Regions from separate parts of the Streptomyces sp. NPDC055955 genome, predicted to be linked through region 2. Evidence: predicted binding sites of a transcription regulator. Region 2 holds the regulator's gene; the other holds the start of a gene.

Region 1 (15,867 bases), on a different contig from region 2:
CGTCACGAACTCGGGGCCGCCGGCGGCCTCGGTCGCGGGCTGCGCCTTGGCGGGAGCGGGAGCCTTCACGGCAGCGGCGGCCGGCTTCGCGGGCGCCGCTGCGGCGGGCTTGGCCACCGGGGCGGCCGGAGCCGGAGCCGGAGCTGCGGCCGGAGCCGGGGGCGCGGCCGGAGCCGGGGCCGCCGGAGCGGCGGGCGCCGCGGCAGTGCCCGCAGCCCCCGCGGCTGCGGTACCGGCGGTGCCGGGACCGGAACCCTGTGCGGGGGCTCCGGTCGTCGGCTGGGCCGGGGCACCCGGCTTGTAGTCGGCGAAGAAGTCCCACCAGGCTCGGTCAACCGAATTCGGGTCCTGGAGGTACTGCTGATAGATCTCGTCGACGAGCCACTCATTGGGACCGAAAGCGGCGGCAGGGCTCTTGCCCTGCCCCTCTTGGTCGGTCGAGGTGCTCGAGTTACTGGGGGACTGTGGCGACACGGCGGTAACCGCCCTCTTCCGCTTCTCACAAGGTGATGGACAGCGGGAATAAAGGCTACGCCTCCAACACCGGGACTTGCAGACCGGGCCGGTCATCCGTCGCGTAAGTCACACCGGAAGCCGTGTTTCGGCGCTGGAAATGGCGGGAAACAAGCGGGGTTCCGGTTCAGCTTGGGTACGTCCTTGTACGAGTGCGGCCCCTCGGGCCCGCACCCCGTGACGAATGGCACGGCGATCTTGTGCTTCCGCTTCGAACCCTACGTCAACCTTGAGCGCGGGGCAGGCCCGGAAGGGTGACCTGGATCCGGCATCCGCGAGCCGATTCGGCCACGCCGATCCGGCCGCCGTGCAGGTCCACGGCCCAGCGGGCGATGGCGAGGCCGAGACCGGTGCCGCCGTCGCTTCCGGGGCCGTGCGCGGCGCCCTTCACATGGCCGCCCCGGTTGAAGCGCTCGAAGACGCGGTGCCACTCGGAGCGGGGGATGCCGGGGCCCTCGTCGAGGACCTCCAGGTCGAGCGATTCCGGATAGAGGCCGCGCCGCGCGAGCACGGTCACACGGCCGTGCGGCGGGCTGTGTTTCACGGCGTTGTCGATGAGGTTGGCCACCACTTGGTGGATCCGCTCGGGGTCCGCGTGCGCGGTCAGCTCGGGCGGGGACACGTCCAGGTGCAGATGCACGTCGGTGCGCGTGTGGGTGCCGGAGCCCGAGGCGATGCCGGCGCGCTGCGAGGCGACCATGTTGGCCTCCTTCAGGACGCCCGACAGATACGGCCACACCTCGAAGCGGCGCGCTTTGAGCGGGACCACGCCGTTGTCGAGCCGTGAGAGGTCGAGCAGCGTCTCGACCAGCCGGCCCAGGCGCTCGGTCTGTTTCAGGGCGGTGCGCATGGTCTCGGGGTCGGCGGCCGAGACGCCGTCCACGACGTTCTCCAGGACGGCGCGCAGGCCCGCGATCGGGGTGCGCAGCTCGTGCGAGACGTTCGCCACGAGCTCCTTGCGCTGCTGGTCCTGGGCCTCCAGGTCGTCGGCCATGCGGTTGATGGTCGCGGCCAGGTCGCCCAGCTCGTCGCGCCGGTCGGCGCCACGGACCCGGCGTGTGTAGTCGCCGTGCGAGATGGAGCGGGCGACCGTGTTCATCTCGTCGAGCGGCGCGGTCAGCGAGTGCGCCACGAACTGGGTGATGAGGAGCGTCGCGATGACCGAGAAGACCGTGATGAAACGGAGCTCGGTCTGAGTGCGGACGGCGACCATCAGCAGTCCCGTCGTGATGAACACCGAGACGACGACCAGCGTGCCGAGCTTGGTCTTGATGGAGAACGGCCGCAGGCCGCCCTGCACCCAGTGGCCCGCGAGGGGCCGGGCGGCCGGGGGAGCGCCGGGGGGAAGGCCCGGCGACCCCGGCTCGTACCCGTCCGCGTCCCGTACGTCGGATGCGCCGCCGCTGCCGGTCATGGCGTCGGCGTCTCCAGCGCATAGCCCACACCGTGGACGGTGCGGATCCGCTCGGCGCCGATCTTCCGGCGCAGCGCCTTGATGTGACTGTCGACGGTCCGGGTGCCCGACGCGTCCGCCCAGTCCCACACCTCGGCGAGCAGCTGCTCGCGCGAGAGGACGGCGCGGGGTGTGTTGGCCAGGCAGACCAGGAGGTCGAACTCCGTGGGCGTCAGGTGGACGTCCTCGGAGCGCACCCGCACCCGGCGCTGTGCGTGGTCGATCTCCAGCTCGCCGAGCCGCAGGATGCCGCTCCTGGGCGTGGCCGCCGCGAGCGCCGCGCGCTCGACCCTCCGCAGCAGGACGTGCACGCGCGCCGCGAGCTCCCGCATCGAGAAGGGCTTCGTCATGTAGTCGTCCGCGCCCACGCCGAGCCCGACGAGCATGTCCGTCTCGTCGTCGCGCGCCGTGAGCATCATCACCGGCACCGGCCGCTGCGCCTGCACACGGCGGCAGACCTCGAGCCCGTCGAAGCCGGGCAGCATGATGTCGAGGATCAGTAGGTCCGGCTGCCATGCCTCGGCCGTGTCGACCGCCGCCGGACCGTCCTGAGCCGTTTGCACGAGGAATCCCTCGGCACGCAGCCGCGCGGCGATGGCGTCGACGATCGTGGGGTCGTCCTCGACCACCAGGACCCGTCGCTGGGCGCCCGGCGACGCCGTGTTGCCGTTGTGGGAGGTGTGTGTCTGCTCCATCGCCCCGCCCCTGAATGCGCACATCCGTGTGCGCTTGACGCTTGAATGATCTGGGTTTCGGCAGTCAGCGTACGGGGAGTTACCGCGAGTCGGCTACGCAGCCCTGACCCCGAGATGTACGACGTCCGGAACGCCCCGGACAACCGGGATCTCTTCGGTGCGGACCGACCGGAATCCGGCATTCCGCAAGGTTCCTTCGAAATTTGCGGAGGGCTGCGCGGACCACACGGCGAGCACGCCGCCAGGGGCGAGCCGTGCCCGGCAGGCCGCGAGACCTACCGGTGAGTAGAGACTGTCGTTACCCTCCGTCACCGTCCAGTCGGGTCCGTTGTCGATGTCGAGGCACAGTGCGTCGAACGTCTCGGTCGATTCCTGGACGTAGGAGACAAGGTCCGCCTCCACAATCTCGGTGCGCGGGTCGGCGAGCGCGGACCGTGACAGCTCGGACAGCGGGCCCTCGCGGTGCCAGTCGACGATCGCCGGCTCACGTTCGACGACGGCGATGCGGCCCCAGCGGGAATTCGCAGCCGCGTGTGTGAGGGAGAATCCGACACCGAGCCCGCCGATGAGAATTCCGGGTGCCGGGCGGTCGTCGAGAGCGTCCAGCGCCGCGTCGACCAGGAGGCGCTCGGAGCGGCCGTCGGACGTGTCCATCAGGAAGCACCCGTTGGCGATGATCTGGAGCAGCGCGCCGTGGCGCCGCAGTACGACCTCTCCGAACGGCCCCTCGCGCCGGTCGAGGACGACGGGGGCGGTGTGGTCGGTGTCGTACGGGATGGGGTACGAGGTGGACATGGCGTCCATCCTGCCGCAACCGGCGCGACGCCCGGCCGTCTCCGGAAACGGAGTCGGGGGCTCTCCTGTGCAGGTCCTGTGGATCATGCGGTGCGTGGCGTCGATCATGGACGGCGCGGGTACGGGAGGCGAAAGCCCGGGCGGGCCGGAAAGGAAGGGGTGCCGCAGGTGGAGCGTGGCGTGACGGCCGAGGCCGGCGGGGCGGACGTTTCTTCGAGGGCTGTTTTCTCGGGAACCGTCTCCTCGGGGGCGCCTCCTGAGGCTTCGCGCCCCCTGCTCGATGCCGTCCCGGCCCAGCCGGCGGTCTGTGACCCGGCACGTGCCGCTCCCGGATCCGTGACCGGCGTACGCATCCCGCCCGAGACGGTCGGCCTCTGGCGCCGGATGCGCCCCTGGCGGCTGCTGCCGACGCCCACGGGGACACCGTTCACCTTCACCTACGCCGCCGTGCTCGTCGGCACGTCCCTCTTCGCGCTGTTCGCCGATCCCGGCGTCGTCGCGTCCGCGCTGCAGGGTTCCAGCACCGACGTGGCGCACCTCGCGCACACCCCCGTGTTCGTGCTGGTCGCCAGTGCGCTGTGGATCGCCGGCGGGATCACGTCCCCGTTCGCGATCGGCTTCCTGGTCGTCCTCACGGCGCTGGAGCGCCGGATCGGCGGTCTTCGCACCGCCGGTGTCTTCGTCCTCGGCCACACCGTGGCGACGCTCGCCACCGAGGTGCCCGTCGGGCTCTCCGTGATGGCCGGGCAGCTGCCGGAGAGCTCGCTGCACCGCCTCGACTACGGGATCAGCTTCGGTGTGGCCGCGAGCATCGGGGCGCTCGCCGGTCTCCTCACGCCCTGGCTGCGCTGGGCCGTGCTCGCCGTCGTCGGCGGGATGCTGGTCGAGGACCTCGTCGAGTTCGCGGACCCGATGACGAGCTGGGGTCACCTAATGGCGCTCGCCATCGGTGTCGGGACCTGGCCGCTGGTGCGCCGGTGGCGCCGCGCGCCGGGAGCGTCCGCAGCCTGACGCGGCCCCTCGTCCCCCGGCCGGCCCCTTGTCGTGCGCGTCACACACTCCCTCTGAGCTGCGGCTTTCCCCTGCCCGCCCCTTGATCGCCGAGAGCGAACAGCACCGGGGGAACATTCAGAGGCTCACGTGCATTGAGTCTCCATAGCTCAACTTGACTGCTTAAGGGGAGATCATGGCATCGACGTCCACACCGCTCACCCTGCCCGTGCTGCCGCTCGACGACGAGGTCGTGCTGCCCGGAATGGTGGTGCCCCTGGACCTCAACGACAACGACGTACGCGCCGCGGTGGAGGCCGCCCAGGCAGCGGCCCGTTCCAGCGGATCCGTGGGCGGCAGCAAGCCGAAGGTGCTTCTTGTTCCCCGGATCGACGGCACGTACGCGAACACCGGCGTGCTCGGCACCGTCGAGCAGGTGGGCCGGCTCGCCGACGGCGACCCCGGCGCCCTGATCCGTGGCCGCAGCCGCGTACGGATCGGCGCGGGCACGACCGGCCCCGGCGCCGCCCTGTGGGTGGAGGGCCTCGCGGTCGAGGAGACCGTGCCGGAGCCGCTGCCCGGCTCCGTGACCGAGCTGGTCACCGAATACAAGGCACTCGCCACGAACTGGCTGAAGAAGCGCGGAGCCTGGCAGGTCGTGGACCGTGTCCAGCAGATCGACGACGTCTCCGCGCTCGCCGACAACTCCGGCTACTCGCCCTTCCTGAGCACCCCGCAGAAGGTGGAGCTTCTGGAGACGGCCGACCCGGTCGCCCGGCTCAAGCTGGCCACCGAGCAGCTGCGCGAGCACCTCGCCGAGCAGGACGTGGCCGAGTCCATCGCCAAGGACGTGCAGGAAGGCGTCGACAAGCAGCAGCGCGAGTTCCTGCTGCGGCGCCAGCTGGACGCCGTACGCAAGGAGCTGCGCGAGCTGAACGGCGAGTCGGAGGGCGAGGAGTCCGACGACTACCGCACGCGGGTCGAGGCCGCCGACCTTCCGGAGAAGGTCCGCGAGGCCGCGCTCAAGGAGGTCGAGAAGCTGGAGCGGTCCAGCGACCAGTCCCCCGAGGGCTCGTGGATCCGTACCTGGCTCGACACGGTCCTCGAACTGCCGTGGAACGAGCGAACTGATGACAGCGCCTCCGCGTACGACATCCAGGGCGCCCGGCGCGTCCTCGACGCCGAGCACTCCGGCCTGGAGGACGTGAAGGAGCGCATCACCGAGTACCTGGCCGTGCGCAAGCGGCGTTCCGAGCGCGGGCTCGGCGTCGTCGGCGGACGCAGGGGCGGCGCGGTGCTCGCGCTCGTCGGCCCGCCCGGCGTCGGCAAGACCTCGCTCGGCGAGTCCGTGGCGCACGCCATGGGCCGCAAGTTCGTCCGCGTCGCCCTCGGCGGCGTACGGGACGAGGCGGAGATCCGCGGACACCGGCGTACGTACGTGGGTGCCCTGCCGGGCCGGATCGTGCGCGCGATCAAGGAGGCCGGGTCGATGAACCCGGTCGTGCTGCTCGACGAGATCGACAAGGTGGGGTCCGACTTCCGGGGCGACCCGGCGGCCGCCCTGCTCGAAGTGCTCGACCCGGCGCAGAATCACACGTTCCGCGACCACTACCTGGAGGTCGAACTCGACCTCAGCGACGTCGTGTTCCTCGCGACGGCCAACGTCCTGGAGGCCATCCCGGAGGCCCTGCTCGACCGTATGGAGCTGGTCCGCCTCGACGGCTACACCGAGGACGAGAAGGTCGTCATCGCCCGTGACCACCTGCTCCCGCGCCAGCTGGAGCGGGCCGGTCTGGACAAGGACGAGGTCACCCTCGGCGAGAGCGCGCTGCGCAAGCTCGCGGGGGAGTACACGCGGGAAGCGGGCGTGCGCAACCTGGAGCGGTCCGTCGCACGGCTGCTGAGGAAGGTCGCGGCCCAGCACGAACTGGGCGAGCGCGAGCTGCCGTTCACCGTCGAGGACACCGACCTGCGGACCCTCATCGGGCGCCCGCACCACGTGCCCGAGGCGGCGCAGGACCCGGCCGAGCGCCGTACGGCGGTGCCGGGCGTGGCCACCGGACTGGCGGTCACCGGGGCGGGCGGCGACGTCCTCTACGTGGAGGCGTCCCTCGCCGACCCGGAGACGGGCGCGGCCGGTCTGACCCTGACCGGTCAGCTCGGTGACGTGATGAAGGAGTCGGCGCAGATCGCGCTCTCCTTCCTGCGCTCGCACGGCGCCGAACTGGAGCTGCCCGTCGCCGACCTGAAGGACCGCGGCGTGCACATCCACTTCCCGGCCGGCGCGGTGCCGAAGGACGGTCCGAGCGCGGGTGTCACCATGACGACCGCTCTCGCGTCACTGCTCAGCGGGCGCCAGGTCCGTACGGACGTGGCGATGACCGGTGAGGTGTCGCTGACCGGGCGCGTGCTGCCGATCGGTGGCGTCAAGCAGAAGCTGCTCGCCGCGCACCGGGCCGGCATCACCACGGTCGTCATCCCGAAGCGGAACGAGGCGGACCTGGACGACGTCCCCGCCGAGGTCCTGGAGAAGCTGGACGTGCACCCGGTGACGGATGTGCGGCAGGTGCTCGAACTGGCGCTGGCGCCCGCGTCGGCGGACCTGGAGGTCCCGGTGGCGGCGTGACGGACGTGGCCGGACGACGAGGGCCCGAGTCCCCTTGGGGGCTCGGGCCCTCCGCGTGTGCCCGGCGCGAGGGACGAGGCGCTCGCCGAACGCTGCCTCCGGCCACCGGCCGGGCCGACGGCACGCCGCCGAAGCTGTACCAGGTGGCGCCCGACGGGAAGGGCGGCCCACAGCGCATGTCCCGCAACCGCGGTGACCAGGTGTACGCGGCGGCCGACACCGGCCGGCGCGTACACCGGCTCGACGGCACCACCGGCTGCACGACCTCGTGAAGCGGGACCGGCCGGCGGGTCGCTGCTGACCTGCCCCCCGGCCCCCGTAGGAGCGGCCGGACCCCTGGGCGAGTCCGGCCGCTCTTCGCCCGCTCGCGGACTCAGCCGTTGGCCAGCGCCTGGACGCGGTCCAGGGCGCCGTTGAACTTGCTGTGGTCGCCGACCGTCGGGCCGGACGACGTGTACTGCCACATCGTGTAGTAGCCCCAGCCGGCCGGGAGCGTGCCCGGGTCGGTGTTGTAGCGGGCGATCCAGAGCGGGTTGGTCGCCCCGAACGCGCTGGAGTTGCCGGTGCACTCGGTCCACCAGCTCGTCGCCGTGTAGATCACGGCGTCGCGGCCGGTGCGGGCCTTGTACTGGTTCAGGAAGTCGCGGATCCAGCTGACCATCGCGGCCTGGGTCTTGCCGTAGCAGGACGCGCCGTACGGGTTCCACTCGATGTCGAGCGCGCCCGGCAGGGTCCTGCCGTCCCGGGACCAGCCGCCCCCGTGGTCCACGAAGTAGTTGGCCTGCGCGGCGCCGGTCGTCGTGTCCGGGGTCGCGAAGTGGTACGCGCCGCGGATCATGCCGACGTCGTAGGAGCCGTTGTACTGCTGGGCGAAGTACGGGTTCGTGTAGTACGTGCCTTCCGTGGCCTTGACGTAGGCCCACTTCACGCCGCTGTTCCAGAGCGTCGACCAGGCCACGTTGCCGTTGTGGCTGCTGGTGTCCACGCCCTCGGTCTGGGTGGCCTTGTCGCCGGCGGGCAGGCCGCCCCGACCGTCGTGCTCGGCGACGCCCATGCCCATCGTGGCGGAGCCGCGGGCGGGGACGTCGGCCGCCTGGGCCGCGGTGGGCAGGGTGAACAGCAGCGAGAGTGCTGCGAGGATGACTCCGGCCGCCGGGAAGCGCCTCAGGCGCGGGCGGCGGACGGTTCCGGATCTGTGCACGGGCATTGCGTGCCTCCGAAGGCCTCGTTGAGCTTCTGTGAGCTCGGTGGGGGGACCTTTCGACATGTCGCTGGTGTGGACATGTCACCAAAGAAGCTACGCACGTAGACCGCCGGGAGGGAAGGGGGCCCGGATGCTGCCGTTGGTCTACTCCTGCGAAATACTGGCGGAGCTGCGGCAATGGCCGCGAATGGCGGAAACTTTCAGAAACGGGAAACCCTGGCATGGGTGCTGACGTGCACGAGGACGGGAACGGCGTGCGGCCGGGCGCCGAATTCGACGCGACGGAGAGTGGTGTGGACCACGAATTCTTGTCCCTGGAAAGGGAGTTGACGGTCTTCCTCAGGAGAGCTCGCGCGTCCTCCGGCGAGATGGCGCGCGCCGTCCACCCGGACCTCGAACCCGCCGCCTACGGACTCCTCGCGCGCCTGGAGGAGTGCGGCCGGCAGCGGGCCACCGAACTCGCCGCGTACGTCGGCGTCGGCAAGGCCACCATGAGCCGGCAGCTGCGTGCCCTGGAGGAACTCGGTCTCGTCGCGCGCGAGCCCGACCCCGCCGACGGCCGCGCCTGGCTCGTTCACCTCACCGACGAGGGCCGTGCCAACTTCCGGCAGGTCCGCGACGCCCGCCGTGCCACCTACGTACGCCAGCTCGCGGGCTGGGACCGCAGCGAGGTGGCGGAACTGGCGCGACTGCTCCACCAGTTGAACGCCGGCGCCGAGGGCTAGGGCCTCTCGTCCGGATCACGCCGGGCCCGCGAGGCCCGGCCCCGCGCCGCACGGCGTGGCCGTCGGTCGCCGACGCTCCGCGTGGGTTTCTCCCGCCGCCTTGCGCTGCACGGCACCGGGCCCCGCTCCCCGGTCCGGTCCGACCGGGACGAAGGGCCTCACGCCCTACAGCTCCACGTACACCGCCGTCGCGTCGTCGTGGGTCTTGCTGCGCCGCAGGAACACCCGGTCCTGCTCGTCCGCGTCCTCCAGGGCCCGTACGCGCGCGACCACCGCGCCGGGGCCCTCCTTGCGCGTGAGCGCGAACAGGTCCGTCCAGTCGCCCTCGTGGAACTTCTCGACCCAGCGCGTGACTCCGTCGGTCAGCGCCACGAGCGTGCGCGCCCGTGTCCGGGGGAGTTCACCCGTGACCGCTCGGGCGGCGACCGAGGGGTCGGCGGCGGCCGTGAAGAAGCCGCCCTGCTTGTTGCGCACGGTCGCGTCGGCCACCTCGTCCGAGACGAGGCAGGCGCGCGGTACGCGGTCGAGCCGGTCGTCCACCAGCGCCGTGACCGACCCGGACGCGTCCTCGACCAGCAACACCGAGTCGGACAGCACCAGATACTCGACCCGCTCCGCGTCCCACCGCGCCAGGACCACGGTTGCCTGAGGCGTACGCGGGTGAGAAAGGTCACAGGTTTGCCGATGGGTGTCGGCGGTACGGCGGATTGCCTCGGCGAGGACGGCGGTCAACGTCATATCCCGCCGCGAAACGGACAGTTCACCCAATGCGCCGCCGAGCCGGGCCGTGAACCAGGGGACGGAATGCAGGCAGCCGCTCTCGCCCCGGGGTGGTGTGACCCCGTCCAGGACCACCAGCGTTCCCCCCTGTCCGCAGGCGGGCGCGGCCGCCGAGGCGAAGTCCTCGTTGGGTCGGTCGGGACTTCCGGGCTCCGTCGCGAGTTCGATGCGCATCCGGCCAGTCTGCACGAGGCCTTCACAAGTGGCCCGTTGAGCCGGGAGTTGAGTCGCATCGGCAGGTCAGACGCCTGGTTTCGACCGGAATGATCGACTCCGTCGGGCGGTGGCGGGGCATCTTGCCAAAGCCTGTGAGAGACGTCCAACCGGCGCCCCGTTCGGGCCCCGTGCCCATGCCACCGGGACTTGCTCCCCAACTCCCGCTCGATGTTCACTCCTTCGGGTGGCTGGCTAGGTGATGCGCGACCACTGCTCACCGGCACTGGAATGGTCTGGAGCCATACCAGGGGGCGCGTGTTGACAGATCGTCACCCGGGCCCATGGGTAGACGAGTCAGGAATGCGAGCACCGGTGCGGAAGATGCGGCCTCGACGCAAGGGCAAGCAAGCGGCCTCCGAAGCGGACGAGGGGCGCACGACGGTTCCCGCGGGATCCGTCGCGCACGCCCCGGCGGGCCCCTCCGCCGATCCCGGAGGGCGACGCACCGCGCGGGTGCGCAACCGGCTCATCATCGCCGTAGCGGTCGTCGCCGCGGCGATCGCCGGCTCCGCCGCACCCGCCCTCATGACCGCGTCCGGGCAGGTCAGCGATTCGCAGGAGCTCGTCGACCTCGCGGCACGGACCCAGCAGACCGTCACGCTCTCCCACTCCCTGGCCGACGAGCGCGACGAGGTCACCGCCTTCATCGCCGCCGGGCGGCCCAAGGGACAAGGGCTCTCCGAGAGCCGCAGCGCCCGCGTCGACCGGCAGCTCGAAGAGCTCCGCACCGACGCCCCGGCGCCCCTGCGGCGCGACCTCGCCGGCATCGCGGCCGTCCGCCGGGCCGCGCTCACCGGCAAGAGCAGTGCCCTCGAGGCCCACAAGGCGTACTCCGGCGCGATCAACGAGCTGCACAGCACCGCCGAGCAGCTCGCCGAGAGCACCCCGCCCCGTGCGGGCTCCGGAGCGCACGCCTTCGCCGACCTCGACCGGGCCGTCGAGCAGGCCTCCGCCGCGCGCGGGCTCCTGCTCGCCGCGTTGGCTGTGCCCCGCACCGGCCAGACGTCCACGGTCATCGACCCGGTCACCGGACTCCCGAAGACGGTCGTCTCCCAGGACTCCGCCGACGGCAGGCAGCGCGACGCCCTGAGCGCCGCCGCCCAGCAGGCCCACGTACGCGAACAGGCCGCGCTCGCCGACTTCGAGGACGCCGCCCCGGCCGCGTCCGTCGCCTCCTACGACGCGACGGTCACCGGCCCCGACGTCACCAAGGCCGACAAGTACCTGGCCGCCCTCACGGACGAGCCCACGCTGTCCGCCGGCGACCTCGCCGCCAGTCCCAAGAACGTCGACGCCGCGCTCTCCGCCCGCATCGACCTGATGCGCGGAGCCGAGTCGTCCCTCTACGACCGGCGCACCAAGGACCTCGCCGGGCTGCGCGACGACGACGTCACCGCGCTCGAGGTCCGTATCGCGCTGGCCGGGCTGTGCCTGCTCGTCGCCGTCGGCGTCTCGATGGCCATGGCCCGCACGCTGACCAGGCCGCTCGCGGTGCTCCGCCTCGGCTCGGCCCGGCTCGCCACGGACCCGGCGAGCGAGGAGCCGGTCAAGTTCACCGGGCGCAACGACGAGTTCGCCCAGGTCGTGCGGTCCGTCAACGCGCTGCACGCGCACGCACTCGGCCTCCACGAGCGCCTCACCACGCTCGAGGCCGACCGCAAGCACCTGATCGGCCAGCGCGCGACCATGGCCGACGAGCGCGAGAAGCTGCGCGCCGAACTCGACTCGGCCGCGGCCCACCTGGACCGGGTCCGGCACAGCATCCATGGCACGTTCGTGAACCTCGCCCTGCGCACCCTCGGCCTCGTGGAGCGCCAGCTCGGCGTCATCGAGAACCTGGAGGAGCGCGAGCAGGACCCCGAGCGCCTCGCGACCCTCTTCAAGCTCGACCACTTCGCCACCGTCATGCGGCGGCACAGCGAGAACCTCCTCGTCCTCGCCGGCGCCGAGCACGGCCACGGGACCCCCGGCGCCGTCCCGCTGGTCGACGTCGTGCGCGCCGCGGTCAGCGAGATCGAGCGCTACGAGCGGGTCCGGATCTCCGCGCTGCCGCCCCACGCGCACCTCGCCGGGTTCGCCGCAGACGACCTCAGCCACCTCGTCGCCGAAGTCCTGGAGAACGCCACCTCGTTCTCGCCGCCCGACGCCTCCGTCGAGGTGTCCGGCTGGCTCCTGGAGAGCGGCGAGGTCATGCTCTCCGTCCAGGACGAGGGCATCGGCATGACCGACGAGCGGATGAAGGAGCTCAACGCCCGCCTCGCCGCCTTCGCGGACGACGAGATGTTCGACCCCGAGGACGGTGACGGCCTCGGCCTCGGCCTGTACGTCGTGGCCCGCCTCGCCGCGCGCCACGGCGTGCGGGTGCAGCTGCGCGAGCAGAAGCAGGGCGGGATCGCCGTCGTCATCGTGCTGCCCAGGGCGCTCCTCGCGGCGGCCCCCGCGGCAGCCGCGCCCCCGCGGGTCCCGGTCGCCGGCGCGGCGCCCGCCGTGCACCTGCCCGGATCCGAGGCCGAGGCCAACTCCAATGTCCTGAGCAGCCGGTCCAAGGACGGCCACGACCCGCTGATCGCCGCGGCGGAGCACGCCGTACGGGAAGCGGGGACGGACGCCGAAGCGCCGCGGGAGCCCACGGCGGACCCCGCACCGGAGCCCACGGTCCCGGTCGAGTCGCCCGCCGAGACGACCATGACCCTGACCGCGCCCATCCCGGCCTTCGACCCGGACCCGGTACGCGCCGTCGCCCCGGAACCCGTACCGACTGCGGCCCCCGCGCCGCAGCCCCTGCACCTCGACGACGAGCCCGCGCACGAGCGGGTGGTCGACGAGACGGGCACCGCGCACCCCAGCGGCACCCCGGGTCTGCCCACCCGGCCCAAGGCCGACACGCCTCCCGCCCCCGAGGCGGCGGGCGACCCCGTGATCCCCGCGGCCCGCACCCCCCAGTGGGAGCGCGTCACGGACAAGGGCCTGCCCAAGAGGACCCCCAAGATCTCGGCCCCCGCGCCCGCCGCGGCGCCGCGCACCGGATCCGTCGACGCCGACGCCCTGCGCCGCCGCCTCGGCGGATTCCACCAAGGGGCCAACAAAGGCCGGCGGGACGTCGAGGCCGAGATCGGCGGAACGGATCCGTCCGCAGAACCCGAGGGGGACACAGTCGAGGAGGCAAGCAGTTGACTGCGCCCAGTCGCACGCCGAGTGCGTCCACCCCTGGATTCGGACTCAGCACCGAAGCCCGCAACCTGCACTGGCTGCTGACCAATCTGGTGGAGGAGGTGCCAGGGCTCCTCTCGGTCGCGGTCGTCTCCTCCGACGGGCTGCTCCTGCTCTCCTCCGACCCCGGCAGGAACAATGAGCGCCCTGCCGACCACAGCGGCGGACCCAAGGGTTCCAGCGCCGACCTGGCCACGATCGTGTCCGGCGTCGGCAGCCTCACCATCGGCGCCGCCAAGCTGATGGACGGCGGGGGCGTCAAGCAGACCATGGTCGCGATGGAGGAAGGCAGCCTCTTCGTCATGTCCATCAGCGACGGCTCACTGCTCGGCGTGCACGCCACCCCGGACTGCGACATGAGCGTCGTCGCCTATCACATGGCGCTCTTCGTCGGCCGTGCCGGGCATGTCCTCACGCCCGAACTCCGCAGTGAACTGCGCCAGTCGATGGAGAACGCCAAGTGAGCAGCAGCATCACGAATCTCAGTACCGGCGGCCCGAAACTTCCCACCCGGGGCGGCGACCGCAAGCCGGCCCGGGTGCGCCCCTACTCGCTCACCGGCGGCCGCACCCGCTTCGGCCACGTGCTGCTCGTCGAGACGTTCGTCGCCGCGCTCGAAGCGCCCGAGGAACGCCTCGAGATAGGCCAGGGCACGCTCTCGACACGGATCATGCCGGAGATGCGGGCGATCGTGGAGCTGTGCCGCCGCATGCGCACGGTCGCCGAGATCGCCGCGCTCCTGAAGATGCCCCTCGGCGTGGTCCGCGTACTGCTCAGCGACCTCGCCGACCAGGGAAAGATCCGCGTTTACGGAACCGGCCACGGCCCGGGCCAGCCGGACCGCGCACTGCTTGAAAGGGTGCTGAGTGGACTCCGTCGTCTCTGAAGGCGTCACCGAGGGCGTCACGCCCGCCTTCGTACCTGCCCAGCCGTCGTCCGGCCGTGATGCCGTCGCCTTCGAGCCCCAGGAGGAGCTCCAGGCCTGGCAGACGGACCGCACCCGCGCCCCGATCGCCACGAAGATAGTGGTCGCCGGCGGCTTCGGCGTCGGCAAGACCACGCTCGTCACCGCCGTCTCGGAGATCCAGCCCCTCCAGACGGAGGCGCTGATGACCCAGGCGAGCGAGGAGACCGACGACCTCACCGACACCCCCGACAAGACCACGACCACGGTCGCCATGGACTTCGGGCGGATCACGCTCGACGACGACCTGGTGCTCTACCTCTTCGGCACGCCGGGGCAGCAGCGCTTCTGGTTCATGTGGGACGACCTGGTGCGCGGCGCGATCGGTGCGGTGGTGCTCGCCGACACCCGGCGGCTGCCCGACTGCTTCCCGGCCCTCGACTACTTCGAGAGCTGCGGGCTCCCGTATGTCGTCGCCGTCAACCACTTCGACGGATCCGAAGAGTTCGCCGCCGCCGACGTGCGCGAGGCCCTGACGGTGCCGCCGCACATCCCTGTCCTCATCATGGACGCGCGGCAGCGCATCTCGGTCGTCGAGACCCTCCTGGCCCTCGTCGGCCACGCGCTCGACGCCACCCCCGAATAGCCACCACCCCTCAGCAGTAGAAGAGGCACCCGCATGCGGAAGATACTCGTCGTCGGAGCCGGCCAGTCCGGTCTCCAGCTCGCCCTCGGCCTCCAGTCGAACGGGTACGAGGTCACCCTGATGTCCAACCGCACCGCGGACGAGATCCGGTCCGGCCGGGTCATGTCCACGCAGTGCATGTTCGACACGGCGCTCCAGCACGAGCGCGACCTCCAGGTGAACTTCTGGGAGTCCCAGGCCCCCAGGATCGAGGGCCTCGGCGTCTCCGTCGCCGCCCCCGGCTCCTTCGACCCGGGTCCCTCGCAGCGCGCCATCGACTGGGTGGGCAAGCTCGACGGCTACGCGCAGTCCGTCGACCAGCGCGTCAAGATGGCCGGCTGGATGGAGACGTTCGCGCAGCGCGGCGGGCAGCTCGTCATCCACGGCGCCGCGGTCTCCGACCTCGACTACTTCGCCCGCACCTACGACCTGGTGCTCGTCTCCGCCGGCAAGGGCGAGCTGGTCTCGATGTTCGGCCGCGACGCCTCGCGCTCCCCGTACGCCGAGCCGCAGCGCGCGCTGGCCGTCGCGTACGTGCACGGCATGGGCCCCCGCCCCGAGCACCCGGACTTCGACGCGGTGCGCTGCAACCTGGTGCCCGGCGTCGGCGAGCTGTTCGTGATGCCGACCCTCACCACCTCGGGCCGCGCGGACATCCTGTTCTGGGAGGGCATCCCCGGTGGCCCGCTGGACGCCTTCAAGGGCGTCAAGGACCCCTCGGAGCACCTCGCCCTCACCCTGGAGCTGATGGAGAAGTTCACGCCCTGGGAGTACGCGCGCGCCACGAAGGTCGAGCTGACCGACGCCAACGCGACCCTCGCGGGCCGTTACGCGCCGACCGTCCGCAACCCGATCGGGCGGCTGCCCGGCGGCGGCGCGGTCCTCGGTGTCGCCGACGTCGTCGTCGCCAACGACCCGATCACGGGCCAGGGTTCGAACTCGGCGTCCAAGTGCGCCGCCTCGTACCTCGACTCCATCGTCGAGCACGGCGACAAGCCGTTCGACGAGGAGTGGATGCAGTCCACCTTCGACCGCTACTGGGACACCGCGCAGCACGTCGTGAAGTGGACC
Region 2 (15,867 bases):
GAGGTCAAGGACGTCCTGCTCCTCGACGTGACCCCGCTGTCCCTCGGCATCGAGACCAAGGGAGGGATCATGACGAAGCTCATCGAGCGCAACACCACGATCCCGACCAAGCGTTCCGAGATCTTCACGACGGCCGAGGACAACCAGCCGTCCGTGCAGATCCAGGTCTACCAGGGCGAGCGCGAGATCGCGGCGTACAACAAGAAGCTCGGGATGTTCGAGCTCACCGGTCTGCCGCCGGCCCCGCGTGGTGTCCCGCAGATCGAGGTCGCCTTCGACATCGACGCCAACGGCATCATGCACGTGACCGCGAAGGACCTGGGCACGGGCAAGGAGCAGAAGATGACCGTCACCGGCGGCTCCTCGCTGCCGAAGGACGAGGTCGACCGGATGCGCCAGGAGGCCGAGCAGTACGCGGACGAGGACCACCGTCGCCGCGAGGCCGCCGAGACCCGTAACCAGGGCGAGCAGCTCGTCTACCAGACGGAGAAGTTCCTCAAGGACAACGAGGACAAGGTCCCCGGCGAGGTCAAGACCGAGGTCGAGGAGTCGCTCACCGAGCTGAAGGAGAAGCTCAAGGGCGAGGACACGGCCGAGATCCGCACCGCCACCGAGAAGGTCGCCGCCGTCTCGCAGAAGCTGGGCCAGGCCATGTACGCCGACGCCCAGGGCGCGCAGGCCGCGGGCGGTCCCGAGGCCGGAGCCCCGGGCGACGGACAGAAGGCTGCTGACGACGACGTCGTCGACGCCGAGATCGTCGACGAGGACCGCAAGGACGGTGCCGCGTGACGGAGGAGACCCCGGGCTTCAGCGAGAGCGACGAGCCTGACGTCCCCTCCGGCGCCACCCCCGACGACGCCGAGCCGAAGGCCGCTCCCTCGCCCGACAAGGGCGAGGGGGCGGCCCCGGCCGGGGACGCAGCAGCATCGGCAGGAGCCGCTTCGGCGGTTCAGAACGTAGGCCTGACGGCCCAGCTGGACCAGGTACGCATGGCGCTCGGTGAGCGCACCGCGGACCTCCAGCGGCTCCAGGCCGAGTACCAGAACTACCGTCGCCGGGTGGAGCGGGACCGGGTCACGGTCAAGGAGATCGCGGTCGCGGGCCTCCTGACCGAGCTCCTGCCCGTACTCGACGACATCGGCCGTGCCCGTGAGCACGGAGAGCTGGTCGGCGGCTTCAAGTCGGTCGCCGAGTCGCTCGAGACGGTCGCCGCCAAGATGGGGCTCCAGCAGTTCGGCAAGGAGGGCGAGCCCTTCGACCCGACGATCCACGAGGCCCTGATGCACTCGTACGCGCCGGACGTCACCGAGACGACCTGCGTCGCGATCCTGCAGCCGGGCTACCGGATCGGCGAGCGCACCATCCGCCCCGCGCGGGTGGCGGTGGCCGAGCCGCAGCCCGGGGCCCAGCCGGCCAAGGGCGAGTCCTCCAAGGGCGGGGAATCGGCTGCCGCCGACGACAAGGAGAGCGGTGGCCCGGACGAGGGCTGACGTCAGTGAACAGCGAGAGGAGGGACGTCGAGGATGAGCACGAAGGACTTCATCGAGAAGGACTACTACAAGGTCCTCGGCGTCCCCAAGGACGCCACCGACGCCGAGATCAAGAAGGCGTACCGCAAGCTCGCCCGTGAGAACCACCCCGACGCCAACAAGGGCAACCTCAAGGCGGAGGAGCGCTTCAAGGAGATCTCCGAGGCGAACGACGTCCTCGGCGACCCCAAGAAGCGCAAGGAGTACGACGAGGCGCGCGCCCTGTTCGGCAACGGCGGATTCCGTCCGGGGCCGGGCGGGCCGGGCGGCGGCACCTTCAACTTCGACCTGGGCGACCTCTTCGGAGGCGGCCCCCAGGGCGGTACGGCAGGGGGTGCCGGCGGGTTCGGCGGCGGACTCGGGGACGTCTTCGGCGGCCTGTTCAACCGGGGCGGCGCGGGCACCGGCACGCGCACGCAGCCGCGCCGCGGCCAGGACATCGAGTCCGAGGTCACCCTCAGTTTCACCGAGGCGGTCGACGGGGCGACGGTGCCGCTGCGCATGTCGTCGCAGGCGCCCTGCAAGGCCTGCTCCGGCACCGGCGACAAGAACGGCACACCGCGCGTGTGCCCGACCTGCGTCGGCACGGGCCAGGTCTCGCGCGGCGGTGGTGGCGGGTTCTCGCTGACCGACCCGTGCGTGGACTGCAAGGGCCGCGGCCTGATCGCGGAGACACCCTGTGAGGTCTGCAAGGGTTCGGGCCGTGCGAAGTCCTCCCGGACGATGCAGGTCCGCATCCCGGCCGGCGTCTCGGACAACCAGCGCATCCGGCTTCGCGGCAAGGGTGCGCCGGGCGAACGCGGCGGTCCCGCGGGCGACCTGTACGTGGTCGTGCACGTGGACTCCCATCCGGTCTTCGGCCGCAAGGGCGACAACCTCACGGTCACGGTGCCGGTCAGCTATCCGGAGGCCGCGCTCGGGGGCGAGGTCAAGGTCCCCACGCTCGGCGGGCCCCCGGTCACGCTCAAGCTGCCCCCGGGCACGCCGAACGGGCGGACGATGCGGGCCCGTGGCAAGGGCGCTGTCCGTAAGGACGGCACCCGTGGCGATCTGCTCGTCACGGTGGAGGTCTCGGTCCCCACGGATCTGACCGACGCTGCGAAGGACGCCCTCGAGGCGTACCGAAAGGCGACTGCGGACAGCGATCCGCGGGCAGAACTGTTCCAGGCCGCGAAGGGAGCATGAGCGTATGGACGGCCGTCGACGACAGAGTTCCTTTGTTGGCAGGGCCTATGAGCTGACCGACGAGACTCCGGTCTATGTCATCTCGGTGGCCGCCCAGCTCAGCGGGCTGCATCCGCAGACCCTGCGCCAGTACGACCGTCTAGGCCTGGTCTCCCCGGACCGCACGGCCGGGCGCGGCCGGCGCTATTCGGCCCGCGACATCGAACTGCTCCGTCAGGTGCAGCAGCTGTCGCAGGACGAGGGCATCAACCTCGCGGGCATCAAGCGCATCATCGAACTGGAGAACCAGGTCGCGGCGCTTCAGCAGCGGGTCGCGGAACTCTCGACGGCCGTCGAGGGCGCTGCGGCGGCGATGCAGCAGCGCGAGGCGGCCGTCCACGCCTCCTACCGGCGGGACCTGGTCCCGTACCAGGAGGTCCAGCAGACGAGCGCGCTGGTCGTGTGGCGGCCCAAGCGGTCGTCCGAGTAGCCCGGGCGAGCGGGCGTGAAGCCGGTGTGAAAGGGGCCGGGAGGTGAGAACCTCCCGGCCCCTTTCGTGTCGCCTTCACAGCCGCCTTCACGCACGTCTTCGGGTGCGCACGGGCTGGTCAGAGCTGGTGAAGACGGCAAGGAGGTCATGTGTTCGAACAGTGAGTTTGCTCACCGGATGGACCGGTGCGGGAGGGGTGAGGGGGCCGTGACTGGTGCGGCTACTGGGGTTACCTCGAGTACGGGCGACTTCACCTCCGGAACGCACGGGCCTGATCACGAGTCGTTACGGATTCACCTCTTGACGCTGCGATTCAGGCCGAGTTGGCTTCCAGCCACCTCGGCCGCAACGACGCGGTCACTTCAGGGAGGTATGGAAAGTGAATCCGCGTACGAAGCGCGCCGCCCTCGTCGGCGTGGCGTCCGCCATGGCAGTGGCCCTCACCGGGTGCGGGAGCAGCTGGCTCGAGCCGGACAGCGACGCGGCGGGCAAGGCGTCCGCCCGGCAGAACCAGGACCTGAAGATCGGCGTCCTCATGCCGGAGAAGGAGACCGCGCGCTACGAGAAGTTCGACTATCCGCACATCAAGAAGGAAGTCGAGGACCTCACCAGCGGCAAGGGCAAGGTCCTCTACGCCAACGCGGAACAGAACGCGAAGCGCCAGGAGAGACAGGTCGACCAGATGGTCGCCGACCGGGTCGACGTACTGATCCTGGACGCCGTCGACTCCAAGTCGATCAAGGGATCGGTCAAGAAGGCCAAGGACGCGGGCATTCCCGTCATCGCCTACGACCGCCTGGCCGAGGGCCCCGTCGACGGCTACGTGTCGTTCGACAGCGACCAGGTCGGCCATGTGCAGGGCATGGCGCTCCTCAAGGCCCTGGGCAGCAAGGCGTCCAAGAACAGCCGGATCGTCATGATGAACGGCTCGGTCACCGACCCGAACGCCGCGCTCTACAAGGACGGCGCCCTGGCCGAGCTCAAGGACCAGGTGACGATCTCGAAGTCGTACGACACCAAGGACTGGAAGCCGGAGAACGCGCGGGCCAACATGGTGACCGCCATCCAGGCCGTCGGCGCGCAGAACATCGCCGGTGTCTACTCCGCGAACGACGGCATGGCGGGCGGCATCATCACCGCTCTCAAGGCCGCCGGTGTCACGCACCTGCCGCCGGTGACCGGCCAGGACGCCGAACTCGCCGCCGTCCAGCGCATCGTGACGGGCGACCAGTACATGACGGTCTACAAGCCGTACCCCGAAGAGGCCTCCGCCGCCGCGCAGATGGCGGTCCTCATCGCGCAGCAGCGTGGCATCGAGTTCGACGCGCTCGCGAAGGACCGCGTCGACAGCCCCACCACCCCCAATGTCCCCTCGCTCCTGGTCCAGGTCGTCCCGATGACCCAGAGCAACATCAAGTCGACGGTGGTCAAGGACGGGATCTACAAGGTCGGGGACATCTGCACGGCGAAGTACGCGGCGGACTGTGCGCGGATCGGGCTGAAGTAGGCCGGCGGACGCCACGGCGCCCCGCGGTCCGGGGCGCCGTGCCGGGTCAGCTGCCGGAGATCGTGAACTCGGCCGTGACCGTGCCACCGGGCGCGACGGACGTGATGTCGCGCGCGAGGGCGACGAGGGGTGGCGTACCGGAGATCCTCTTCGCCCGTTCGCGGGCTGCCGGATCCTTTCGCGGAGGTCAGCGGTCCTGTTCCAGCATCCCGGACTGGCCGATGAGGTAGCCCAGTTGGGCCCGGCTGTCGCTGCCGAGCGTGCTGGCGAGCTTGGCGATGTGGACGCGGACGGTGCGGATGTTCATGCCGAGGCGTTCGGCGATGACGGCGTCCGTGTGGCCCTCGATGAGGAGGGCGGCGATGGTGAGCTGGCGGGAGGTGACGCCGTCCTTCGCCGGGGGCTGCTGCGCGGCGACGGGGAACATGGGCGTGGCCAGCCGCCACAGCCGCTCGAACGTCGTCATGAGGTAGGAGATGAGGGCGGGGTGGCGTATCTCCAGGGCCACGGTGCGGTCCGTGTTGGCCGGGATGAACGCGACGGTCCGGTCGAGCAGGACGAGGCGCTCGGTGACCTCGTCGAGGGTGCGGACCGCCACGTCGCCGCGCAGCTGTTCGTAGTGGGCCAGCACGGCGGGGGAATGCCGCGAGGTGTGCTGGTAGAGGGTCCGCATCCGGCATCCCCGGGCCAGGAGTTCCTGCTCGATCGGCCGGGCCGCGGCGAGGCCCGCCGGCGGGCGCCCGCCCCCGGGCTGGATCGTGAGGAGCTCCTGGGTGGCGACCGCGCTGGCCTCGCCGATGGCGTCGTTGATCCGCTGGGACCCCAACAGCACATGGATCATCGGCGAGTTCTGGAAGGACGCCCGCTCGGCGTCGAGCGCCATGAGCGGTGCGAACGCCTTGGCCAGTTTCGCCTCTCGGTGCCGCTGGTGCGCGATCTCGTCCTCGATACCCCCCAGCAGTCCCGGCAGGGCCACGGAGGGCGGCACGGGGCGCTGCCAGCGGGGGTCGTCCGGATCCGCGCGCAGCAGCCCGAAGTCCAGGAGGCACGGCACGGCCGCGGCGTCCTCGTCCTTGACGCGGCCCTCGCGCAGGGCCCGGGAGTAGAGCGCCGTGCCGGCGGCGCACAACTCCTCGGCTCCGTGAGTGTGGGCCTCGGCGGTCACGTGTGGCTCTCCTCGGTCGACATTCAGTGATCCTGGTCGAGGATTCCGGACTGCGCTATGAGAAAGCCGAGTTGTGCGCGGCTTCCGCTGCCGAGCGCGGCCGCGAGCTTGGCGATGTGGGCTCTGCAGGTACGCACGTTCATGCCCAGGCGGCGGGCGATCGCCTCGTCCACGTGGCCTTCGATCAGCAGCTTGGCGATCGACCGCTGGACCCCGGTGATGCCGTCGGTCGGGGGTGCGTAGGGGGTCTCCTCCAGGAGGGGGACCGCGCGGCGCCACAGTTGCTCGAAGACCTTGGCCAGGTATTCGACGAGGCCCGGATGGCGCAGTTCCAGGGCGACCGGATGGTCGCCGGGGACCGGTATGAACGCGACGGTCCGGTCGAAGACCATCAGCCGCTCTATGAGTTCCTCGAGGGTGCGTATCTCCACGTTGCCCTTGGCCATGTGCTCGGCGTACACGAGAGTTCCCTGGCTGTGCCGGGCCGTGTGCTGGTAGAGCGTGCGCATGGTGATGCCGCGCGCGATGACCGCCCGGCCCCGCTCGAGTGCCTCCGTCAGGGAGTGCTCGCTGCGCCCGCCGCCGGGCTGGACCGTGAGGATCTCGGACTGGCACTCGGCGATGGCGAGTTCGATGGCCGAATTGATCCGGTTGATTCCTTCGAGCACGGTGACGGCGTGCGTGGTGGGCAGATCCTGCGCACTGATGGCCATGAATGGCTCGAAGTAATCGGTCAGTTCGACCGCCAGGCTTCTTCGCTCCTGGATTTCCCGTTCGATGGGGTGGAGGCGCTGGGCCAGGGCGGCGGCGGGGGGAACCGGTCGGAGCCAGCCGGCGTCATCCGGGTCTGGGTGGAGAAGGGCGAAATCCATCAGGCAGGGAGCGGCCGTCGCTTCGCTTCGGGCGATGCGTCCGGAACGCAGAGCGCTGGCGTACAACCGCCTGCCCTCGTCGCACAGTTCAGTCGTGGCATGAGGATGTGTCCGATATGTGTCATCCGTGGTCATAGATCCACCCCCCAGGGTCCTGAACGTGCAGGAACATGATGCATCGATCCTGTGGTGTTTGGATGGCCGAATGAGCCATCGTCTAGTGAGTCGGGGGAGAGAAGCCATGGAAGTGAGGACGAAGCCCACTATGTGCAAGAGAATGCTTCGCTCGGTGATGGCTGTTGCCTTCTCCGCCGGTTTGGCTTTCGGTGTGCTCAGCACCCAGGACCTCTCCTGGAGTGGCACACCCGCCACTCACGTGTCCGCCGCCAAGAACATCGCGCCTCCGGACCTTTCCTGGAGTGTCGCTCCCGTGGACGCGGCCGCATGACCACTCCGCCCGACGACAGAACCTTTCGCCGTGAGATGGCGACGGCCTACCGGTCCGGGTGGCATTTCATCGACCTCGCCACGGCGATTCCCCATCGCGGCGATTCGTTGATGGTCACCCTGTTCGGCGAGCCGATCGTCGTCGTGCGGGACGAGTTCGACGACGAGGAGATCCGGGCCTACCGGTGTCTTCGCCGCCCTCGGGGCGCCCCGCAGCCCGTGCGGTGTGCCATCAGATACGGAATGGTCTTCGTCAACCTCGACCAGCGTGACCACCAGCTGGTCGGGGAGGCGGGACCGGAAGTTCCGCGTACCACCTCAGCCACCCCCCGCAGTGCCTGACGCGATTCCCCCGTCGTTGTAGATCGCGCAGGTGCTTCCCCCCGCAGCGGCGCCACCGTGGACCTGAACACGGTGGCGCCGCTGCAGCTTTGCGCGGCTGTCACGACGGGGACCCGTTGCCCGTCGCCCGCGTCAGCGTGATCTCGATGGCGACGCGGTCCGGGTTCGGCGCGGGCATGCGCTCGTAGCGCTCCGCGTACCGGCGTACCGCCTCCGCGACGCGGTCCGGTTCCGTGCGGACCAGCGCGAGCCCTTCGAGGGTCGCCCAGCGCCGGCCGTCGACCTGGCAGACCGCGACCCGGGCCCCGCCCTCCTGCGCCCCGGACCCCGCGAGCACGTGCGCCACCTTCGCGCTCGACTTGTTCGCGATCACCCGCGCGAGACCTGCCTCGGGGTCGTACGTGACGCCGACCGGCACCACGTGCGGGGTGCCGTCGGGGCGCAGCGTCGTCAGCGTGCACAGGTGCCGTTCCCGCCAGAAGCCGAGGAAGGTCGGGTCGGGGTTCAGGGGATCGTTCCGCTTGGCCATGCTCCGGAAGATATCCCCGTTCCAGGACATATCCCGCCTCGGGACACCCAGCTCCCACCCTTGAGTGGAATCGACTCAACTTTGTGTATGCTGACAGGGTCAGTGTGCTGGAGAGGCAGACGCAAGGAGGAGAGTGGGCACGTGGACGCCGAGCTGACGAACCGGAGCCGGGACGCGATCAACGCGGCCAGCAGTCGGGCCGTGTCCGCGGGGCACGCGGATCTGACCCCCGCGCATCTGCTCCTGGCCCTCCTCGAGGGCCAGGAGAACGAGAACATCACGGACCTGCTGACGGCCGTGGAGGCCGATCAGGCCGCCGTGCGGTCCGGGGCCGAGCGCATCCTCGGCGCCCTGCCCAGCGTGACCGGCTCGACCGTCGCGCCGCCCGGACCCAACCGGGACCTGCTGGCGGTCATCGCCGACGCGGAGCAGCGCGCCAAGGAGCTCGGGGACGAGTACCTCTCCACCGAGCATCTGCTCATCGGCATCGCCGCGAAGGGCGGCACTGTCGCCGACGTACTGACGGAACAGGGGGCGAGCGCCAAGAAGCTGCTCGCCGCCTTCGAGAAGAGCAGGGGAGGGCGCCGGGTGACCACACCCGACCCCGAGGGCCAGTACAAGGCCCTGGAGAAGTTCGGCACCGACCTCACCGCCGCCGCGCGCGAGGGCAGGCTCGACCCCGTCATCGGGCGCGATCACGAGATCCGGCGTGTGGTGCAGGTGCTGTCCCGCCGTACGAAGAACAACCCGGTCCTGATCGGCGAGCCCGGCGTCGGCAAGACCGCGGTCGTCGAGGGTCTCGCCCAGCGCATCGTGAAGGGGGACGTGCCGGAGTCGCTCAGGAACAAGCGGCTCGTCTCGCTGGATCTGGGCGCGATGGTCGCCGGCGCGAAGTACCGCGGCGAGTTCGAGGAGCGCCTCAAGACCGTCCTCTCCGAGATCAAGGAGAGCGAGGGGCAGGTCATCACGTTCATCGACGAGCTGCACACGGTCGTGGGGGCCGGCGCGGGCGGCGACTCGGCCATGGACGCGGGCAACATGCTGAAGCCGATGCTCGCGCGCGGCGAGCTGCGCATGGTCGGCGCGACCACGCTCGACGAGTACCGCGAGCGGATCGAGAAGGACCCGGCCCTGGAACGCCGCTTCCAGCAGGTGCTGGTCGCCGAGCCGACCGTCGAGGACTCGATCGCGATCCTGCGCGGGCTCAAGGGCCGGTACGAGGCCCACCACAAGGTCCAGATCGCCGACAGCGCGCTCGTCGCCGCCGCGTCGCTCTCCGACCGGTACATCACCTCCCGCTTCCTGCCGGACAAGGCCATCGACCTCGTGGACGAGGCCGCGTCCCGGCTGCGCATGGAGATCGACTCCTCGCCCGTCGAGATCGACGAGCTCCAGCGCGTCGTCGACCGGCTGAGGATGGAGGAGCTGGCCCTCTCCAAGGAGACGGATCCGGCCAGCAGGCAGCGCCTGGAGAAGCTGCGGCGCGACCTCGCCGACAAGGAGGAGGAGCTGCGCGGCCTCACCGCCCGCTGGGAGAAGGAGAAGCAGTCCCTCAACCGCGTCGGTGAACTGAAGGAGAAGCTCGACGAGCTGCGCGGCCAGGCCGAACGCGCCCAGCGTGACGGCGACTTCGACACCGCCTCCAAGCTCCTGTACGGCGAGATCCCCACCCTGGAAAGGGACTTGGAGGCCGCCACGGAGGAAGAGGAGGAGGCGTCCAAGGCCGACACGATGGTCAAGGACGAGGTCGGCCCGGACGACATCGCGGACGTGGTGGCGGCCTGGACCGGCATCCCGGCCGGGCGGCTCATGGAGGGCGAGACGCAGAAGCTGCTGCGCATGGAGGACGAACTCGGCAAGCGCCTGATCGGGCAGACCGAGGCCGTACGGGCGGTGTCCGACGCCGTGCGCCGCACCCGCGCCGGGATCGCCGACCCCGACCGGCCGACCGGATCCTTCCTGTTCCTCGGCCCGACCGGTGTCGGCAAGACCGAACTGGCCAAGGCGCTCGCCGACTTCCTGTTCGACGACGAGCGGGCCATGGTCCGCATCGACATGAGCGAGTACGGCGAGAAGCACTCCGTGGCGCGTCTCGTCGGCGCCCCTCCCGGCTACGTCGGGTACGAGGAGGGCGGTCAGCTCACCGAGGCGGTGCGCAGGCGCCCGTACAGCGTCGTCCTGCTCGACGAGGTCGAGAAGGCCCACCCGGAGGTCTTCGACGTCCTGCTCCAGGTGCTCGACGACGGCCGTCTCACGGACGGTCAGGGCCGCACGGTCGACTTCCGCAACACGATCCTCGTCCTCACCTCGAACCTCGGCAGCCAGTTCTTGAGCGGACACAGCCTGGTGGAGCCGACCACGAGTGAGGAGCAGAAGAAGCAGCAGGTCCTGGAGGTCGTACGGGCGTCGTTCAAGCCCGAGTTCCTCAACCGGCTCGACGACCTCGTCGTCTTCTCCGCGCTGAACAAGGAGGAGCTGGAGCGGATCGCGAAGCTGCAGATCGGCCGGCTCGCGAAGCGGCTCGCCGAGCGCCGGCTGACCCTGGACGTGTCGGACGCGGCCCTGGCCTGGCTCGCCGACGAGGGCAACGACCCCGCGTACGGCGCCCGTCCGCTGCGCCGGCTCGTGCAGACCGCGATCGGCGACCGGCTCGCGAAGGAGATCCTCTCCGGCGAGGTCAACGACGGCGACACGGTCCGCGTGGACGCCTTCGGCGACGGCCTGATCGTGGGCCCGGCCACCGGAAAGACGCTGTAGAGGAGACCCGGACACCGATGCCGGACCGGCTCGGGGCCCTGCCGCTCGCAAGGACGGGCGGCAGGGCCGCTGCTCCGCGGGGGTGATCCGGTCGCGCCGGTGGAGAACTCGCTCCGATCCAACCGGTTGGGGGTTGTCACTTCCCACCCGGCATGGGGGAGGATGGCGGAATCCGTACGAAGGGACCAAGCACGTGAGCATCGACCCGTCCTCGATTCCGAATTTCGGGGGACAGCCCCAGCAGCCGCAGGGCTCAGGACCGGCGGGCCCCGTCGTCCCCGATCAGGACCTCGTCAAGCAGCTCCTCGAGCAGATGGAGCTCAAGTACGTCCTCGACGAAGAGGGTGACCTCGCGGCTCCGTGGGAGGAGTTCCGCACGTACTTCATGTTCCGCGGCGAGGACGACCAGCAGGTCTTCTCGGTGCGGACGTTCTACGACCGCCCGCACGACCTCGAGACCAAGCCGGCGCTCCTCGAGACCATCGACGACTGGAACCGCCGCACGCTGTGGCCCAAGGTCTACAGCCACACCCACGACGACGGCACGGTCCGCCTCATCGGTGAGGCGCAGATGCTCATCGGCACGGGTGTGAGCCTGGAGCACTTCGTGTCGTCGACGGTCAGCTGGGTGCGCGCCGCCATCGAGTTCGACCGCTGGCTGGTCGAGCAGCTCGGCCTGGAGCAGGCCGTGGACTCCGCCGCCGACGACGAGAAGCCCTCCGACGACGAGTAGGCACGTCAGCGACCGATCACAGGGGCCTGTGCGCGAACGCGACCAGATACGTCCCGTACGCAAGTGAGAGCCCGGCCAGGGCGCCCATCACCAGGAGGGCGCTGCGCGGCCGGGCTCTCGCCGTTCGCGCCAGCGCGAGGGCCAGCGGCAGCAGCAGCGGGAACGCGGGCAGCAGGAAGCGCGGCTTGGACGGGAAGAAGCCGGCGCCGCCGAGCGCGACGAGCAGGAGTACGCCGCTGTAGACGATGAGCGGCAGCGGGGCCGCCCGCTCGGCGATGAGCAGCGCGAACAGCAGCACCGCGGCGGCGACGATGAAGAGTGTCACGGGGAAGACGAAGCGGTCGCCCCGGAGCAGCAGATGCCGTACGACGCGCAGCGCGCCGACGCCGAAGTCGAAGCGCGAGCCCCAGTCCCGCTGCACGGCGAAGTAACCGCCGAGCGGATCGCCTCTTCGGAAGCCGACCCACAGGACGTAGCCGGTCCAGCCGAGCGGGGCGATCGCGACACCTGTCCACAGCCTGTGGGAAACGTTTCTGCCGCGCTTGCGGATCACCTCGTACGCCGCCGTGACGAGGACCGCGGCGGCGACCGCGAAGCCGTTCGGGCGGGACACCCCGGCCAGCGAGGCGAGCGTGCCCGCCCAGATCCACCGGCCGGTCAGGACCGCGTACAGGGACCAGGCGGCGAAGGCGGTGAGCAGCGGCTCGGTGTACGCCATCGTGAGGATCACGGAGTGCGGCAGCAGCCCCCACAGCAGGACCAGGAAGACGGCGACGGGCCGCGAGTGCAGGCGCACCCCGATCGCGTAGATCCCGGCCGCCGCGGCCAGGGACGCGGTCCAGGCGATGAGCATCCCCGTGGCGCCGCCGCTGAGCGGGAGCACGGTTTTCACCGCGCGGACCAGGCCGGGGTAGAGCGGGAAGAACGCGAGGTCGTTGAAGATGATGCCGGGTCTGTAGTGGACGGAGCGGCCGTAGCCGTCCGCGGCGATCCTGAGGTACCAGAGCGAGTCCCAGGACCGGCCGAGCAGGGCGGCGCCGGAACGCTTTCCGGCCAGCGAGGCGGCGACCGTCATCGCGACGACACCGGCGAGCCGGACAGCGGCGAACAGTCCGAGGACGGTGAGCAGGGGGACGGCGGCCCTGAGCCGGGCCGAGCGGGAACGTGGTTCGGCGCCGGGCTCCGCGACGGGGACTGTGGCGGGGGCCGGGTCGAGTTGCTGCTGGGTCACATCTCCGCACCCTGCGGGCACCTCGAGGGGCGCGCGAGCCGGGAGGGTCCGCACGGGTACGGATGGGGGACGGTCGGCGCGGCTGCGTGACAGGAGCCGCCGGTACGCCCTTGTCGGATCGTCAGGAACCGCGCCCCGAGGACGAGAGGGACCGCGCGTCCGCGGCCGGGCCGGGGACGCGCGTGTGCGGGCCGCATCAATTGCCCCACGGGGCACGCCAGTTGAGTGTGCTGTCAACGGTGTGTCGCGGCACCGGATGCCGCCTCCCCCGGCCATGAATCGAACAATTCAAGCCTTGATGGCCACCGGAGCCCCTTTCGGCGCGGCTGACCACGGGCCACTATGGGAAGGAGGTGGGTCTGCGCCGCGGGGCCGCGAGCGGGAGCCGACAGGGGGAAGTTTGACGTGAGGACTTCTACGACTGACATCGAGACCGGACTTGTCGATCTCAGCCGTTGGGGCCTCAAGGAGGCCATGGCACTGAGGGACCCGCTCGTGGCGGAAGCGCAGCACGCGCTGCTCGAGCATCTGAGCGAGGACGCCGTCGGGCAGGTCGTCGGCGGTGGGGACGGGAGTCCGTACTTCAGCCCGCGACAGCACGGCGGCACGGCTCCCCAGGAGCCACGGCACGAACACGGGCCGCCCGCGCCGCCCGAGCCGGCATCCCCGCGCGACCTGCCCGATGAGGCCGACCGGCCTGCCCTGCCGTGCTGACGCGGCACCAGGTGCCGGTCGCCGACCTGGAGGCCATCGCGACCGGGCGCATCACCGCACCCACCGGGACCCGGATGGCGGCGGCGGAGCGCAGCCGCCGCATGCTCATGCTGCGGGCCCTGACCGACGCGGAAGGCGAGACGGAACACAGCGCGGGACCGCTGCCCCCGCTGGCGCACGCGTTCGAGCTGCTGGCCCGCGCGGAGGCCCTCGATCCGCGGGCGGTGGCGAGCGTGCTCGGGCACCCGCCGGTCGGCGTCTGGGCGGTCCGCCTGCTGGGGCGGCTGCGGACCGGCGCCGGGCCCCGGCCCGGCGAGCCCCCCTTGTGGCGGGAGGCGGGCTACGCGCACGCGCTCGCCGCGGCGGCCGCCCTGCGGGCAGGACTTCCCGCGTGCGTCCGCGTGCCCGCGTGGGCGGGCAAGGTGATCCTGCCGACGGTCGGGCACGCCGTTCTGGACGACGCCCCCGGCGACCACGACGTCGCCACGCTGGAGACGGACGGGCGCGGCGCGGCCCGCGTCACGCTCGGCCCGCACGCCGTCGAACTGCCGGCAGCCCCGCACCTGCCCGCCCCCGGCTGGCACCCCGCGCGCCTGCTGAGCTGGACCGCGCGCGAGCCGGGGCCCGGCGTCCTGCTGGACGACGCCGACCCCTACCGCGACTTCCGGTCCGCCTGGCCGCCCCCGGCCCCGCTCACGAACGGGGAGTCGGACACCTGGCAGCGGCATCTGCACGACGCGGCGCGCCTGCTCGGGGCCCGGCACCCGGACGCGGCCCGCATGGTGCCGCTCGTCCTGAACTCTCTCGTGCCCCTGCCGGGCACGCCCCGCTTCCGCGCCTCCAGCGCCTCGTACGCCGAGGCGTTCGGCAGCGCGCTGGTCTCGCTGCCCCGCGACGCCGTCGACTTCGCGGTCACCCTCGTCCACGAGTCACGGCACTCCGTGCTCAACGGCCTCAGCCATCAGATCCAGCTCGTCGACAGGTCGGCGCGCGCACCGCGGCAGGACACGCTGCTCTACGCCCCGTGGCGCACCGACCCGCGCCCGCCGTGGGGCCTGCTGCACGGCACGTACGCGTTCACCGGAGTCGCCGACTTCTGGCGCACCGAACGGCACGCCCTGACCGGCCACCGTGCCGTCCTCGCGCACTTCGAGTTCGCCGTGTGGCGCGACGCGGTGGCGATCGCCCTGCGCACGCTGGCCGGCCAGCCCGGGCTCACCCCGTGGGGCCGCCGCTTCGTCGCGGAGATGGCACGCCAGACCGCCCCGTGGGCCGGCGACGACGTACCGGCAGAGGCCCTCGCCCCGGCGGAAGCCGAACTCGCCGATCTGCGGTCCACGTGGTGCAGCCACAACCTCGCGCCCGACCCGGCCGCGACCCGGTTGCTCGCCGACCACCGGCTCGGCGGAGGTCCGGGCGAAGAGGCGGCCGTCCCGCGGTCGCGGCTGCGCGCGGACTCGCCACTGCGCCAGCCGGAGCTCCGCTGTGAACTACGGAGGTTGCACATCGCCGATGAAGGAACGTTCACCCCGGACACCCGCGCGCGCCTGTCCGGCCGGGAACGGTCCCCGGAACTCCTCGAAGCGGACATGTGCCTCCTGCGCGGCGGGCCGGCGAACGCGGCGCGCGCGGTGGACCGCTACCGCGCCGTGCTGAACGGCGCCCCCGGAACGCGTCCGGCCTGGGTCGGCCTCGGTCTCGCCCTGGAGGCGTCCGGCGAGGGCGCACCGGCCACGGCCCTGCTGCACCGGCCCGAACTGGTGCGGGCGCTCGCCCTGGAGGAGCTGGCCCGTGGCGGGCGGACGCCCGATCCGCTCGACCTGGCCCGCTGGACGGCGCGGATCCCCGGGCTCACCGCACAGCCCGCGACGGACCTGCCACAGCACTGACCCCGCCCCGGACAGGTCCCGGACGGGGTCGGACCGATACGGCCGATGTCACCTCGGCGGTGTCACATCAGCAGCGGGTCGATGTCGCAGTTCGCGGGCTTGCCCTCCGCGGCCGCCGTGGTCGCCGGGTGGTCCTCGCCGAGGGTGCGTCCGTAGCGCTCGGCCGTGTCGGCGTACAACGCGTCGGCCTCGTTGTCACGCCGCAGCTGCCGGAGCCCGAGCGACAGGTTGAGGGCCTTGGCGAGGGTGATCGGGTGGTCCTCGCCGAGGTTGGTGCGGCACAGGTCGAGCGCCCTTGTGGCGAGCTCCACCGACGCCTGCATCTCGCCGAGTTCGAACAGGTCGGCGACGAGATTCGCGGTGCAGGCAAGGGTGTTGGGGTGGTCCTCGCCGATCAGCTCGATCAGCTTCTCCCTCGAGTCCACGTTGCTCGTGCGAGCCTCCTCGGTCCGTCCGGCCAGGCGCAGACAGATCGCGTGGTTGACGCGTGCCGCGACG

The links. Region 2 encodes HspR, which represses chaperone genes until heat shock. Its sites were predicted from a motif close to TTGAGNNNNNNNNNCTCAA; they were not measured.
Region 1: the regulator HspR is predicted to act here: its motif matches at 4,602-4,620, upstream of lon (endopeptidase La).

The regions. Positions count from the first base shown of each region.
Region 1 is NZ_JBHJYS010000018.1:46,176-62,042, forward strand. It holds gene ACFC96_RS30760 (multifunctional oxoglutarate decarboxylase/oxoglutarate dehydrogenase thiamine pyrophosphate-binding subunit/dihydrolipoyllysine-residue succinyltransferase subunit) at 1-474, opposite strand, end outside; gene ACFC96_RS30765 (ATP-binding protein) at 737-1,927, opposite strand; gene ACFC96_RS30770 (response regulator transcription factor) at 1,924-2,661, opposite strand; gene ACFC96_RS30775 (spermidine synthase) at 2,755-3,456, opposite strand; gene ACFC96_RS30780 (rhomboid-like protein) at 3,637-4,467, shown strand; gene lon (endopeptidase La) at 4,643-7,072, shown strand; gene ACFC96_RS30790 (lysozyme) at 7,446-8,279, opposite strand; gene ACFC96_RS30795 (MarR family winged helix-turn-helix transcriptional regulator) at 8,498-9,001, shown strand; gene ACFC96_RS30800 (protein phosphatase 2C domain-containing protein) at 9,167-9,955, opposite strand; gene ACFC96_RS30805 (nitrate- and nitrite sensing domain-containing protein) at 10,298-13,171, shown strand; gene ACFC96_RS30810 (roadblock/LC7 domain-containing protein) at 13,168-13,671, shown strand; gene ACFC96_RS30815 (DUF742 domain-containing protein) at 13,668-14,093, shown strand; gene ACFC96_RS30820 (ATP/GTP-binding protein) at 14,074-14,757, shown strand; gene ACFC96_RS30825 (styrene monooxygenase/indole monooxygenase family protein) at 14,791-15,867, shown strand, end outside.
Region 2 is NZ_JBHJYS010000009.1:35,719-51,585, forward strand. It holds gene dnaK (molecular chaperone DnaK) at 1-789, shown strand, start outside; gene grpE (nucleotide exchange factor GrpE) at 786-1,490, shown strand; gene dnaJ (molecular chaperone DnaJ) at 1,524-2,714, shown strand; gene ACFC96_RS19500 (heat shock protein transcriptional repressor HspR) at 2,719-3,183, shown strand; gene ACFC96_RS19505 (sugar ABC transporter substrate-binding protein) at 3,563-4,690, shown strand; gene ACFC96_RS19510 (LuxR C-terminal-related transcriptional regulator) at 4,878-5,855, opposite strand; gene ACFC96_RS19515 (helix-turn-helix transcriptional regulator) at 5,879-6,862, opposite strand; gene ACFC96_RS19520 (hypothetical protein) at 7,172-7,516, shown strand; gene ACFC96_RS19525 (pyridoxamine 5'-phosphate oxidase family protein) at 7,617-8,045, opposite strand; gene clpB (ATP-dependent chaperone ClpB) at 8,187-10,802, shown strand; gene ACFC96_RS19535 (YbjN domain-containing protein) at 10,996-11,535, shown strand; gene ACFC96_RS19540 (hypothetical protein) at 11,552-12,766, opposite strand; gene ACFC96_RS19545 (hypothetical protein) at 13,241-13,480, shown strand; gene ACFC96_RS19550 (HEXXH motif domain-containing protein) at 13,474-15,369, shown strand; gene fxsT (FxSxx-COOH system tetratricopeptide repeat protein) at 15,432-15,867, opposite strand, start outside.